Regions from separate parts of the Paenibacillus sp. NMA1017 genome, predicted to be linked through region 2. Evidence: predicted binding sites of a transcription regulator. Region 2 holds the regulator's gene; the other holds the start of a gene.
The links. The regulator CtsR, encoded in region 2, represses protease genes until heat stress. The targets are predictions, from matches to a motif close to ATGGTCAATAAAGGTCAAACA.
Positions count from the first base shown of each region.

Region 1: clpP (ATP-dependent Clp endopeptidase proteolytic subunit ClpP) is a predicted target of CtsR. The motif match lies at 5,017-5,037, and genes of this name have one in related genera.

Region 1 covers NZ_JBZXYR010000014.1:90,428-98,103, reverse strand. The annotation lists gene AC5ELV_RS23765 (gluconeogenesis factor YvcK family protein) at 1-438, shown strand, start outside; gene whiA (DNA-binding protein WhiA) at 444-1,388, shown strand; gene AC5ELV_RS23755 (HPr family phosphocarrier protein) at 1,525-1,794, shown strand; gene AC5ELV_RS23750 (SIMPL domain-containing protein) at 2,073-2,834, shown strand; gene AC5ELV_RS23745 (PdaC/SigV domain-containing protein) at 3,077-4,183, shown strand; gene clpP (ATP-dependent Clp endopeptidase proteolytic subunit ClpP) at 4,308-4,904, opposite strand; tRNA gene AC5ELV_RS23735 (tRNA-Arg) at 5,115-5,189, opposite strand; gene AC5ELV_RS23730 (sugar-binding transcriptional regulator) at 5,421-6,458, shown strand; gene gap (type I glyceraldehyde-3-phosphate dehydrogenase) at 6,553-7,563, shown strand.
Region 2 covers NZ_JBZXYR010000018.1:117-7,792, reverse strand. The annotation lists gene radA (DNA repair protein RadA) at 1-666, opposite strand, end outside; gene clpC (ATP-dependent protease ATP-binding subunit ClpC) at 907-3,351, opposite strand; gene mcsB (protein-arginine kinase McsB) at 3,396-4,460, opposite strand; gene mcsA (protein-arginine kinase activator protein McsA) at 4,489-5,013, opposite strand; gene AC5ELV_RS24815 (CtsR family transcriptional regulator) at 5,097-5,561, opposite strand; gene AC5ELV_RS24810 (GNAT family N-acetyltransferase) at 6,100-7,287, opposite strand; rRNA gene rrf (5S ribosomal RNA) at 7,452-7,568, opposite strand.

The DNA.
Region 1 (7,676 bases), on a different contig from region 2:
GAAGCCGATGCGATTTTGATTGGCCCCGGCAGTCTATATACCAGCATATTACCGAATTTGCTTGTACCTAAACTCGCTGAAGCTGTAGTAAAATCAGACGCTATCAAAATATTTGTCTGTAACGTTATGACCCAGCCTGGAGAAACCGATGGCTATACGGTAGGAGACCACCTGCAAGCTATTTTTGAACATGTAGGGCATCATCTCTTCGACTATGTCATTGTAAATAACGGAGAAATTCCACCCCAAGTACAGGAAATGTATGCCGAGCAGGGAGCCAAGCCGGTACAAGTAGACATGGGCGAGCTGACCGACCGGGGATATAAAGTGGTGGCAGATACATTAGTTCTGTTCCGCACGTATTTACGGCATGATGCCGACAAATTGAGCCAGCATATTTACCAATTGGTACAAAACTGGATATTAAGAAGGAGGTGAGTCCCTTGTCCTTTGCGGCACAAACGAAAAAAGAGCTTACGATGATTGAAAGCCAGTCCTGCTGTGAGAAAGCGGAACTATCTGCGCTCATACGTATGCTCGGATCCGTACAACTGTCGAATAAAAGGGTGATATTGGACGTGTCCACAGAAAATGCCGCGATTGCAAGGCGGATTTACTCCTTGATCAAGAAGCATTTTCAACTTCATATCGAACTGCTTGTACGGAAAAAAATGCGCTTGAAAAAAAATAATGTGTACATTGTTCGTATTCCCAATGGTGTGCAACAACTGCTAAAGGATCTTTATATCGTCTCAGAAGGTTTCTTGTTCACTGACGGGATTAATCGGGATATCGTTCGGAAAAACTGTTGTAAGAGGGCTTATTTGCGAGGCGCCTTTATGGCAGGTGGCTCTGTCAACAATCCTGAAGGATCGTCTTACCACCTTGAAATTTCTTCGATGTATGAGGAACATTGTCAGGCACTCGTTGATCTTGCGAATGAGTTTCACCTAAATGCTCGCTGTATTGAGCGAAAAAAAGGTTTTATTCTCTACATCAAGGAAGGCGAGAAGATCATTGAGCTGCTTAGCATCATTGGGGCGCATCAAGCCTTGTTCAAATTTGAAGATGTACGCATTATGCGCGATATGCGCAATTCCGTAAATCGCATTGTCAATTGTGAAACGGCTAATTTGAACAAGACAATCGGAGCTGCTGTCCGGCAAATTGAGAATATTAAGTTGCTGGAGAGGGAAGTTGGTTTGGAAACCTTGCCGGATAAACTGCGTGAAGTGGCAGAAATTCGGCTCGCTCATCCCGATTTAAATTTGAAAGAAGTCGGGGAAATGCTCAAAGGGGTCGTGAGTAAATCGGGTGTAAATCATCGACTTCGCAAAATTGATGAGATGGCTGACAAAATCAGGGGCGAAAATGGCCTGATTCCGTAAAAAGAGTGCCCGTGGGGCTTTCAGCCCCGGTTTTTTTAGTTTTTTTTCTAGTGTCTGTCCCGGGTTAATGTTATAATGTGATAAATAAAATGGAGTAAGTAGTGTCCAGATTTATTTGATGAGGGGGTAAGCTGACATGTCAAAACATCCGGTAGTCGTACGCTTGAAAACAGGACTGCACGCCAGACCTGCTGCGTTGTTCGTACAGGAAGCGAATAAATATTCATCTGAGATTTTTGTGGAAAAAGATGACAAAAAGGTTAATGCCAAGAGCATCATGGGTATTATGAGTCTTGCCATCAGTACAGGTACTGAAATCAATATTAGTGCTGAAGGTGCGGACGCCGAACAGGCTGTAAACGCTTTAGTAAGTCTGGTTAGTAAGGTAGAGCTGGAAAATCAATAAACAAAGATTTACTTTGTAATATGGTGTATGCTCTTAGCGAAAAGCCCCTTTGGGGCTTTTTTTGTATCCAGAAAAAAGTCTTCGAACACTCCTACGTTAACTGTCCTTATGTGTGATGTGTGATTTGTTGAATATAGAGACTGTATGAAGTTCAAACTATAATCACTAAAATCCCCGTGGTTATGCTCTGTTTCGTAAATTTGTACGCTTGGCTGCAACCTTTTTCCGTCTTTTCCGTCTGGAAGGTACAAACATTTACAAGAAAGAGGTTGAATTCAATGAGACTTTGGACAAAAACAGTAGCCACGGCAGTTCTCGCAGGAGCATTAATGGCAGGGGGAGTAGCAGGAGGATTATGGACAGGGGCAGATCGTGCTTATGCTGCGTCAACAGCTTCGACGGTAAACGGTGTAATTAATGTGACTGGAAGCGGGGAAGTATTGGCGAAGCCCGATATTGCTTATCTCTCTATCGGTGTACAATCGGAAGGCAATACGGCAGCCGCTGCTCAAAAAGCCAATGCTACAAAATTGAACAAGGTTACACAACTGCTGAAAGAAAAGTGGAGCATCAGCGGAGATGACATTCAGACCAGCCAATTTTATGTACAGCCTAACTACACCTATAACGAAAAAGAAGGGCAGAAGCTCAAAGGCTATACTGCCAACCATACACTTTCCGTCAAATACCGCGATTTGGATAAAATAGGTCAGTTGTTGGATGAGGCGACCAAGTCAGGAGCCAATAACGTAGATAATGTACGTTTTTCCGTGGAAGATCCTTCGACTTATGAAGAAGAAGCCATTACTAAGGCATTGGGAAGTGCACAATCTAAAGCCAGTGCTGTAGCTAAAGCAGCCAAACGGGGGTTAGGTGCTCTTGTGAGTGTGACGGTAGATGGCGGAGAAGCACAAGTCTTTACACAACGTGAAAATGCCATGTCAAAATCGCTCTTGGATGTAGCAGGTGGCGGGACAGAGATACAATCGGGGCAAGTAACAGTGAATGTGCAGGTATCGGCTCAATACGAAATGAACTAATACAGATCATCAAACGAAGCCACAAGCGGCCTGCATCATGCGCAGGCTGGCTTGCTGGCTCTTTTTTATATACCGAAACCTTTTTGTAATGAGTCTGTCATAGCTAAGGGTTATTAGGTGTACAGATTGAAATCGGAGAGTGTACAGATTGTAAACTACATACAATGGGGTATAGATATAATAAGAAAAGTGATTATTTACACATAGACAATACAGAAATAATAACAGGAGGAATACTTAATATGAGTAAGCATACGAAAAAATGGGGTTCAGCACTGCTGGCGGCAGGGATTTTCGCAGGAGTCACAGCTGTTCCCGTTTCCTATATCCAGGCAGCATCAACCCAACAGCAGCAAGTGACAACACAGCAACCAGGAATCACCATCCAATGGAATGGTAAAACATTGCCTGCTAAAGGTGTTCAAGTGAACGGGAGTACTATGATTCCGGTGGCCGCACTGCGTGACAGCCTGGGGATTCCAGTAAGCTATGATGCGAAAACAGCGACATATACCGTAGGTAGCGGTTACAATAAACTTTACATTATGGCTTCTTCCTCAGATGCCTACGTCAACGTCAATGGAATCAATACACGTAGCATGGATGCCAAACAGATCGCTGGGAAGCTATACATTCCTATGAGTCTGCTGAAAGACTATCTAGGCATAGATGCTCAATGGAATGCAGCTCAGAAAACAGTAACGCTGAGTAAAAGCCAGCTAAATCCGATCACAATTGTGCCTCAAACACTTCCCGCTTCGAGTAATGCGAAGGTGTCCTACAAGATTAAGTATCCGCAAATCAGCGGCAGCCAGCTGAATCCTGAGGCTCAACAGGCTATTAACAACGTGCTTAAAAAGCATGCAGAGGGTATATTGGCAGCAGGCAAAAAGATAATGGCTGAGGGAGAGGCTACGACAGAAAGACCGTATGAGTTCGGAAATGATTTTGCGATTGCCTATAACAAAGATGGTATTCTGAGTGTAATTATGCAGGATTACTCGTATACGGGTGGCGCACATGGCATGACGGCACGTAAAGGATATACGTTCTCGCTCGCTGATGGTAAACTGCTGCAGTTGTCTGACGTATTGAAGGCGAATCCAAATTACAAAAAGTTCCTCAATGCTGATTTGAAGAAAAAAATCGATGCGCTTCAGGCTGGGGAAGGATTCGGCAAATTTAAAGAGCTGGCGGCCGATCAGAATTTTTATGTGACGAACAGTGGAGTAACAATCGTGTTTGATTTGTATGATTATGCGCCATACGCGTATGGAATTCCGGAGTTTACCTACTCGTTCGGTCAACTGCTGCCTCAAGGCGGAAAGCCTTTTGTGGGACAGATTTAATAGTAGAAATGAATAAGCTCGATTGTCTATACCCCAAAAAAACAAAGCAAAAAAGCTGCCTACCGGATACGAACATCCGGGGCAGCTTTTTCATTTACCAGCTATCAAGAGGTGAATTTCTTTCTTATACACCTTCTGGAGAGGAGCTAGTTAGCACTTTATCAATAATACCGTATTCCTTGGCATCATCAGCGGACATGAAGTAGTCACGATCTGTATCTTTTTCAATGCGTTCCAGTGGTTGGCCTGTGCGATCTGCGAGAATGCGGTTCAATTTATCACGCATTTTCAGAATGCGGCGTGCACGGATTTCAATATCCGTTGCCTGGCCTTGTGCACCACCCAGTGGTTGATGAATCATAATTTCACTGTTTGGCAAAGCGAAACGTTTACCTTTGGCGCCTGCATTCAGCAAGAACGCGCCCATGGAAGCTGCCATACCTACGCAAATCGTAGATACGTCAGGTTTAATGTATTGCATCGTATCGAAAATGGCCATACCAGCTGTAATGGAACCGCCAGGACTGTTAATATACAAGTGAATATCTTTTTCAGGATCTTCGGCAGCCAAAAACAGCATTTGAGCAATAATAGAGTTGGCTACAACGTCATTGACGTCCGAGCCTAACAAAATAATGCGATCCTTCAACAGTCTGGAATAAATGTCATAGGCGCGTTCGCCGCGGTTACTTTGTTCTACTACCATAGGAACATAGCTCACGTCAAAAAACCTCCCTTAAATATCGTTAGTGGATTTGGTGGACATGCCGATTACACGTCCCTTATTTATAAACTGTTACCGTATTAACCACATGATAAACAATTTCAAACAAAAAGTCAAAGAAAGTCAAACTAATGATTAAAAAAAAGAGCCCTCAGCGCTCTTATTGGTTAAAACATTATATAGAAGCATTTATGCGTTCATTTAAAATGGCGCGCCCGCGAGGAATCGAACCTCGATCTCAGGCTCCGGAGGCCTACGTCATATCCGTTGGACCACGGGCGCACAATTGGAAACAAAGATGATTATATGATATACGGCATTGAATTGCAAGCTTTTATTACGTGCGCATATTCACATATAAAGTTGAGAAATATAGGTTCAGATAGACTTGCATGTGGAGCAAATATTGGTTAAGATATACGTGGGACTTAAAAAGTTATCCCGGGACGTTTTAAGACCAGTTAAAGATAGAGCATTAGAGACAGAACTTAGAAGTGTGCGGGAGTGGAAAGCATGCGAAAGATATTAGAAATACAGAAGCAGCTTCTGCCCGACCTCATGGATGTTTTGAAAAAAAGGTACACGATCCTGCATCAGATTATGCTGTCCGATGTTGTTGGACGCAGAACACTGGCAGCTTCACTGAACATGACCGAGCGCGTATTGCGCGCCGAAACCGATCTTCTTAAAGCTCAGGGGCTAATTGAGATTGAGAGTGTAGGCATGAAGGTGAGCAAAGCAGGACTGGATCTGCTGGAACAGCTGGAGCCGATTGCGAACAACTTGTTCGGCCTGTCCCAATTGGAGGACCAGATTCGTCAAGCCTATGGTTTGAGGAAGGTGGTTGTCGTTCCAGGGGATTCGGATGCTTCTCCGTTAACAAAGCAGGAGCTAGGGCGCGCTGGAGCAAAAGCGTTGCTGAGTGTTATGGATGACGAGGATGTGGTCGCTGTAACAGGTGGCACGACGATTGCCGACGTGGCGGAACAACTGGCACTACCTTCTAATGGCCCACTTAAGGGTGGGTGGTTTGTACCGGCACGCGGGGGTTTGGGAGAAAGCATGGAAATGCAGGCCAACACAATTGCTTCCACAATGGCTCGCAAGGTAGGCGCTCAATACCGTCTGCTCCATGTACCGGATTTGCTCAGCAATCATGCTTACAACTCCTTGCTTGAAGATACGAACATTCAGGATATATTGAACCTGATTCGCGAGAGTCGTATCATCATTCACGGGATAGGCAACGCCATAGCAATGGCACATAGACGTAAACTTGATCCCGAAACCTTTGCCCAGATCAGCAGTGAAGGGGCCGTTGCCGAATCGTTTGGTTATTACTTTAACGAAGATGGCGTCGTTGTTCACAGAATGCTGACGCTTGGACTCCGATTGGAGGACATTAGGCGTACCGATACCGTTCTAGGTGTAGCTGGAGGCAAGAGCAAGGCAGCCGCTATTCATGCGGTACTGCGTTTCGGGCAAGAGGATATTCTAGTCACTGACGAAGGCGCTGCTGTTGAGATTGTAAGTCGTTATTTAAATGATTAATATAGGATTTATGAATAGTGTTGTCTTGACGGGCTTTCGGGTCTGTCTTGAATATATAAAACTAAACTAAACGAACTTTGGGAGGAACTCACTCATGACAGTTAAAGTTGGTATTAACGGTTTCGGACGTATTGGACGCCTTGCTTTCCGCCGGATTCAAAACGTGGAAGGTATTGAAGTAGTAGCAATCAATGACTTGACAGATTCCAAAATGTTGGCACATTTGTTGAAATATGATACAACACAAGGTACTTTCCAAGGAGAAGTAGAAGTACATGACGGCTTCTTCAAAGTAAACGGTAAAGAAGTTAAAGTTTTGGCTAACCGCAACCCTGAAGAACTGCCTTGGGGAGACCTGGGTGTAGACATCGTTCTGGAATGCACAGGTTTCTTCACAACTAAAGAAGCTGCTGAGAAACATTTGAAAGGCGGCGCTAAAAAAGTTGTTATCTCCGCTCCAGCTACTGGCGACATGAAAACTGTCGTTTATAACGTAAACCATGAAATTCTGGACGGTACTGAAACTGTAATCTCCGGTGCTTCTTGCACAACAAACTGCCTGGCTCCTATGGCTAAAACACTGCAAGACAAATTCGGTATCATCGAAGGTTTGATGACTACAATTCACGCTTACACTGGCGACCAAAACACTTTGGATGCTCCACATGCTAAAGGTGACTTCCGTCGTGCTCGCGCAGCAGCAGAAAACATCATTCCTAACACAACTGGTGCTGCAAAAGCCATCGGTCTGGTAATTCCTGAACTGAAAGGTAAACTGGATGGCGCGGCTCAACGTGTTCCAGTAGCAACTGGTTCCCTGACTGAGCTGGTAACAGTTCTGGAGAAAAACGTAACTGCTGAAGAAATCAACGCAGCGATGAAAGAAGCTTCCGATCCTGATACTTTTGGATACACTGAAGATCAAATCGTTTCTTCCGACATCAAAGGTATCACTTTCGGTTCTTTGTTTGATGCAACTCAAACTAAAGTTCTGACTGTTGGCGACAAACAACTGGTGAAAACTGTAGCTTGGTATGACAACGAAATGTCCTACACTGCACAATTGATCCGCACGTTGGAATACTTCGCAAAACTGGCTAAATAAGAACAGTCTTATTGAGCAATAACATAGAGCGGAAACAGGTTATTGTTTCCGCTCTTTATATATCAAAATGTGCCTTAAATTCCTGTTTCGTAAAATTATAAGGGTGCGGAGGA
Region 2 (7,676 bases):
CCCTTCCTTGGTCACATGTCCTACCAATACCGTAGCAATACCTAGTCCCTTGGCAATTCGCATAAAGCGTGAAGTACACTCCCGCACCTGAGCCACACTACCTGGTGCACTCGTCACCTCAGGTAAATATACGGTCTGTATCGAGTCGATGACCAGAAACTCTGGCTTCAGGCTGTCCACCGCTTCTTCAATCGTCTCCAAATTCGTCTCACATAATACGTATAGACTGGGGGACAAGGCACCGAGCCGATCTGCACGTAGTTTTGTTTGACGGACAGATTCCTCACCAGACACGTACAGCACCTTTAAACCCGTTAAAGCCAGCTCATTAGATGTTTGCAGCATAAGCGTAGATTTACCGATTCCCGGATCACCGCCCACCAAAACGAGTGAACCCGGCACCACACCTCCACCGAGTACTCGATTCAATTCGCCAATCCCCGTCAAAATTCGTGTTTCTTTGCCACTCTCCACCTCTATAATAGGGAGTGGCTTGTCTTTTGTGCTATGAGTAAGAAGGGAAGACCCCATTCCTTGAGTTTTTACAACGCTTTCCGTTTCTTCGACCATGGAATTCCATGCCTGGCATCCAGGACATTTTCCGTACCATTTGGGCGATTCATAACCACATTCCGTACAGGAAAATTTAGTTTTCACTTTAGCCATACTTTGTTCCCTGGCTCCTTATTGACGACGATGATGTCAAATTTATGTTCATACAGCCCAGAAAGAGCTGTAACAATAAAAGTTTACCATTGAAGCTTGGCGGACGTAAAGCAATATCACAAACTTTCCCAAAGCATTTACCCAACCTTTTCACCGTGTTTTATACACAAAAAGGGTGTCTTCGCAATAGCTTTCCAGCCTGCGAGACACCCTTTTCTACTATTTATTTAGTAAACTGCTTTAGGACTTGGCAGATACATTATCCTTTTTCGTTACAGTCAATGCACCGTTCTCCTCATCAATAAAGAGAGAATCACCTTTAGTAATGTTGCCAGTCAACAGTTCCTCGGACAGGCGATCTTCAATATGCTTCTGGATTGCACGACGCAATGGACGCGCACCATACGCTGGATCAAAGCCTTCCTTGGCAAGGAATTTTTTAGCGTTGTCTGTCAACTCGAAGTCCACCTCATACTCATTTAGGCGCTTACGCAGCTCCTCAGACATGAGTGACACAATTTCGGCAATATGTTTTTCTTCGAGAGAATGGAAAACGATAATTTCATCAATCCGGTTCAAGAACTCAGGACGGAAGCTTTTCTTCAGTTCATCCATCACTTTGCCCTTCATATTATCGTAATCCGCCCCAGCGTCCACTACAGCTGTAAAGCCAAGCGTGGAGTTACGTTTAATCGCCTGTGCACCAACATTAGATGTTAGGATGATGAGTGTGTTACGGAAATCGACGACACGCCCTTTGGAATCTGTTAGACGACCATCTTCCAGCACTTGCAGAAGAATATTGAATACTTCTGGGTGTGCCTTTTCAATTTCATCCAGCAACACAACAGAGTATGGCTTACGACGTACCTTCTCAGTCAGTTGACCGCCTTCTTCATATCCAACGTACCCTGGAGGTGCTCCTACCAGACGGGACGTGGAGTGCTTCTCCATATACTCGGACATATCGATACGGATAACCGCATTTTCATCTCCAAACATGGATTCAGCCAAGGCGCGTGCCAACTCTGTTTTACCGACCCCAGTTGGACCGAGGAAAATAAAGGAACCGATTGGACGCTTCGGATCTTTCAGTCCGGCACGTGCCCGGCGAATCGCCCGGCTTACTGCCTTAACTGCTTCATCCTGTCCAATTACCCGCTCATGCAGCAACTCTTCCATATTCAACAAGCGGTGTGTTTCTTCCTCTTTCAGTTTGCTGACTGGAACACCTGTCCAGATTGCAACGACTTGAGCGATATCCTCTGGCGTAACTTCAGAATCTGTACGACCCTGTTGTTCTTTCCATTGGTTTTTCGTCACGTCTAGTTCTTCACGGATTTTTTGCTCTGTATCACGCAACGCTGCCGCTTTTTCAAACTCCTGACTTTGTACCGCTGAGTCCTTTTCCTTACGGATATCTTCCAGACGGTTTTCCAGCTGTTTCAGGTTTGGCGGTACAGTGTAAGAATTCAGCCTTACTTTGGAGCCCGCTTCATCAATAAGGTCAATGGCCTTATCTGGCAGGAAGCGGTCGGTGATATAACGATCTGACAATTTTACGGCCGCTTCAATAGCCTCATCTGTGATCTTTACACGGTGATGCGCTTCGTAACGATCACGCAGACCATACAAGATTTGAATCGCCTCTTCTGGAGAAGGTTGATCCACTGTAATTGGTTGAAAACGACGCTCCAAGGCAGCATCTTTCTCAATATATTTGCGATATTCATCCAGCGTGGTCGCACCGATACATTGCAGCTCGCCACGTGCCAGAGCAGGTTTCAGGATGTTGGACGCATCAATTGCGCCTTCCGCTCCACCAGCGCCAATCAACGTATGCAGCTCATCAATGAACAACACGATATTTCCCGCTTGACGAATCTCGTCCATAATTTTTTTCAAACGATCCTCGAATTCACCACGATACTTGGTGCCTGCTACCACAGAACCCATATCCAGTGTCATTACGCGCTTGTCACGCAACGTTTCGGGAATCTCATTCGCTATGATTTTTTGTGCCAATCCTTCAGCAATTGCCGTTTTACCTACCCCAGGCTCACCAATCAGAACCGGATTGTTCTTTGTACGGCGGCTGAGCACCTGAATTACGCGTTCAATTTCCTTGCTACGCCCAATAACAGGGTCCAGGTTGTTTTCCTTCGCAGATGCCGTCAGATCGCGTGCCAGACTGTCCAGGGTTGGCGTGCTGACATTAGCTGGAGCACCGTGATGGCTGGAAACCGCCTCGCTGCTGCCGAGCAATTGAAGCACTTGCTGACGCGCTTTATTCAGACTGATGCCCAGGTTGTTCAGTACACGTGCTGCTACGCCTTCGCCTTCACGAATAAGACCAAGCAAAATATGTTCTGTACCTACATAGGTATGACCCAGTTTGCGGGCTTCATCCATGGACAGTTCAATGACTTTTTTGGCGCGTGGAGTATAGGCAATGTTCGTCGGTTGCTCTTGACCGCGTCCAATCAGCGTTTCCACTTCATCCTGGATTTTTTCCAGTCCCAGCCCTAAACCGATTAAGGCTTTCGCTGCTATTCCTTCACCTTCACGAATGAGGCCTAGCAAAATGTGCTCTGTGCCAATGTTGTTGTGTCCCAATCGAACAGCTTCTTCCTGAGCCAAAGCAAGCACTTTCTGTGCACGTTCCGTAAATCTTCCAAACATCATATATCCTGCACCTCCACAGTGTGTATTTCAGATCATTCTATATATTAAAGGGTTGTGCCTAATTTTTGCCGGATCAGCTTCGCCCGGTACATATCGCGCTCACCGGTATTCATTTTATCTCCAAAACTTTTTTGCAGGAATCCGGGTTGTGTCATCACATTCAGCTCATTCATCGCTGCGGTGGAAGGACGCTCCAAAATTCCTAAATCTACGCCAAGACGTACATCGGACAGCCGCTGTGCAGCCTCCTTGGAATCCAATACTGCTGCATATGACAAAATACCGAATGAACGCATCACCCGATCTGTAATTCGCAGCATAGATTCATTCATTAGCCTTTCTCTGGCAGAACGCTCGTGCTCAATAATTTGTAGCACCACGCCATGTAGATTCTCAATAATCTCCGCTTCGGTTTGTCCCAGTGTAATCTGATTAGACACCTGAAACAAATTTCCGACCGCTTCGCTGCCTTCACCGTAAATGCCACGAACTGTAAGACCTACCTGTGAAACAGCAGACAATATACGATTGATTTGATGAGTCATGACTAATGCAGGCAAATGCATCATCACCGAAGCTCTCATACCTGTGCCGACATTCGTCGGACAACTGGTCAGAAAACCTCTCCGATCATCAAATGCATAATCAACATGCGCTTCAAATGCATCATCAATAACCATAGCACGTTCCCAAGCTTCTCTAACCTGACATCCCGGATATAAGCACTGGATACGCAGATGATCCTCTTCGTTTATCATAACACTAACCGATTCATCATCGCTAATTAAGACAGCACCGTTACGAGATTCGTTCGCCAAATTAGGACTAATCAAATGCTTCTCAACCAGCACCTGCTTGTCGATCTCATCCAACTCGGATATTTTCAACGTATGAAAAGTACCAAAACCGCCTAAATCATCATACTGAAGGATATCCGTCAAGCGTTGAAGTGCTTCTTCCGACTGCTGATTGGTAGCAAGCATGGGAAAAGGCAGATGCTGCAAGTTACGCGCAATTCTCACCCGGCTGCTAATGACAATCTCCGAATCCGCAGCATCGCCACGCATCCAGTCACTTAGCGGCTTTTCCGTAAACCGAATATTGGGCATTACGCATCCCTCCTACTCTTCACAAACTTTACTCTTCAGTCATTTCTTTTTCAAGCTCTCTGATTTGATCCCTAAGCTCAGCAGCTGATTCGAATTCTTCCTGTACAATATGCTGTTGCATCTCTTTTTTCAAATCGTCAATTTGCCGTTTAACCTTCAGTCGGCCTCCAGTGCGAACCGGAACTTTACCAACATGACTCGTACTGCCATGCACACGCTTGAACAGAGGGTCCAGACGACTATCAAAATATTGATAGCACGACGGGCATCCGAAACGTCCCAACTTACTAAACTGTGCATAGGTCATGCCACAATCCTTGCATTGCAGGTTCTGCGGACCACTGTGGCCTGGAGACTGGCTCTTTGTACTGGAGTCAAAATCCAGCATCCCCGACAACAAGCTATGAATCGAAAAGCCGTTAGGTGTTCCAGGGATCATCTCCCCTTTTTCCTTGGCACACGTCTCACAAATATGAAACTCTGTCTTTTCGCCATTCACAATTTTGGTGAAATGCAAAGTTGCCGGCCGCATATTACATTCTTGGCACAGCATAAAAGCACCTCCTTCAATGTCAGGATTTATACCCATCCCTACATCCAAACGTTAGTCTCTATTTACTGGTTAATGGCTATTGGCTATTTGGTCGCCAGCAACGAGATCAGCATAGCCTTAAGCAATCTTGCTCGCAGTTGATCACGATAGGGAAGCTTCAGTAATAATGTATCCCTCGATAAAGCAGCCTTCATTAGACTAGCTTCCCTTTTGCTTAAAAAATGAGCTTCCTCTAACTGATAAATCAGTCCTTCTGCTGCCGATTGGCTAATTTCTTCCCCGATGCTCTGATGAAGATGTGTATGAATGGCATGCTGTGCAGGCAGCTGAATTCGCTGAATGCGAATGTAACCCCCGCCACCGCGTTTACTTTCCACCACATAGCCTTTTTCCAGCGTAAACCGGGTGCTAATTACATAATTAATTTGCGACGGTACGCAGGAAAAGCGGTCAGCCAGATCATTGCGCTGAATCTCCACTAAACCTTGGGGACTTTCCAGCAATATACTCTTCAAATATTGTTCAATAATATCGGAAACATTGCGCATTTCATCATCCTCCACTAACGGAAACGCAAGTATTCAAGTACATTTCACGCTCCACAGAGTCCGCCGTATATTGAACTTAACCAAACGGTAAAGTCACGAATCTGAGCTGTATTCAGGCTATTGCCTGTTCTACATCCATTGGAATTGTACCGTTTTGTCTCTAGTGTGGCCTTTATTTGCGATTAATCATACACTTCTCTTATGTTCATAAGAGTCAGCTCCTAACTATACGCAAATCATTTCAATCCTCGTTTGCTTCTTTGCTATCGAAATTACTTCATACGGCCAATCCATCAGCATAATACTTCTACAGAATCACACTAGGTTTGATTGACTTTGACTTTCTTTGACTATATTCACATTATAGCACATTATTCATTTTTGCCAAGGGGTCAATACCATTTTTCGCAATCTAATTATGTTTTATACAATACCATAAAAAAACTCTTCCCATTACAGAAAGAGTTTTGAAAATAATGATAACCACACAAGTTATATTCTCTGAAAGATGAGCTTAGACGATCTAAATAGGCCTTTATCAGAAAAAATCCAATAAAAATGTTTGTTTTACTGGTATTACGCGTTTAAGGGCAGACACAGACTCACTGCTGCCTTCAATACGTCCCCACTTATACAGATCATCAGCCTGCTGGTAGCCAAGCATCAGAGTCGTCAGTGACTGAATCCCAAGTTTCAAGTCAGCTACCATAGCATTTTCAGATGAATTGCTTGTATCCACTCTCTCCAAATGTCCTTTCCCTTCCGTAGTAATTGTTAATCTCCATACTCCTTCATTCCATGGAGCATACCGATCTGTCAGATTTAAGCTTAAACGTGTTTCCTCTCCAACTTGCTCAAAAGGGTATCTTTCTACAAAAGCAGCTGCATCCACAATACGGCCCATAAAATAAGGCACAGTTTCCTGTTGAATTCGTGGATCATCAAGTAAAAATGGCAAATTATCATCTGCTGGAACGTAAATAAATTTACCTTGGGTTATCATTGAGTCATGATTTGCAAAATAAGTCCATAAAGCCCGACGAGCCATCTCATTTTCATATACCAACTCATCACAATTCAACTGTTTATCTTCAATTTTGTATAGTGCATATCCCTGAGGATCACCTGTTTCTGAGTAGTATACCGCAGTTCGATAATTCTCATTTAAAATCCGCTCTTGCCACCATTCCTTATCTCGTACCAGCGTACCATTATAACGAGATGCATACGCTTGATACACTTGGTCCAGTTCTGAAATATCTTTGATATCGCGTTTGACTGTACCTTCTGTTTTAAGTTTTGTAGGGAATTTATCAATGGAAATGACGTATTTTTTGTACTCTGTATACGTTTCCCATCCAAATTTACGATAGAAGGCAAAGGAGAATGGATGCAAAAAAGAAAGGCTTTGTCCCGCAGACTTCATCTCTTCAAGCGCATGCGTCAACAAACGTGACACCATGCCTCCGCGACGCTTTTCTGGCCATGTTGCCACACCAGCAATGCCCCCCATATCAAAAACCTGACCGTTTATGTATACCTGAAGCGGTAACAAAGTCAGTTTAGCATTTAATTCATGTCCGTCGAATATTCCCCATGTTTGCTCTGGTTTGAATTTCTTCTTGGATTTTTCTAGATCCTCTAGGGACATTGTAAACTGAAAAGCATATTGAGATAATTCAATAGCCGCTTCAAATTCCTCACGTTGTAATTGTCTGATCTCCATAACTTCGTCACCTCGCTTGTATACTTGGGCGTCCAAAAAAAAGGTTACACACTTAGAGTGTGGCAAACCCCAGTCTCTCTGTCAACCTTCGAAGCAACTGGTCATCCAAAAACGCATAAAAAAAGGATGATAATCTCAGTGAGATTATCATCCTTTTCACTTTTGCTTGGCGACGTCCTACTCTCCCAGGACCCTGCGGTCCAAGTACCATCGGCGCTGGAGGGCTTAACGGTCGTGTTCGGGATGGGTACGTGTGGAACCCCTCCGCTATCGCCACCAAACATGAATTTGCTACGCAAATTCTTCCGTATTGAAACTCGGTTCATCACAGCTGTGTGAATGAATTTCAATGCGTATTTCGTATGTACTTCTACATACCTTCAAGGTTA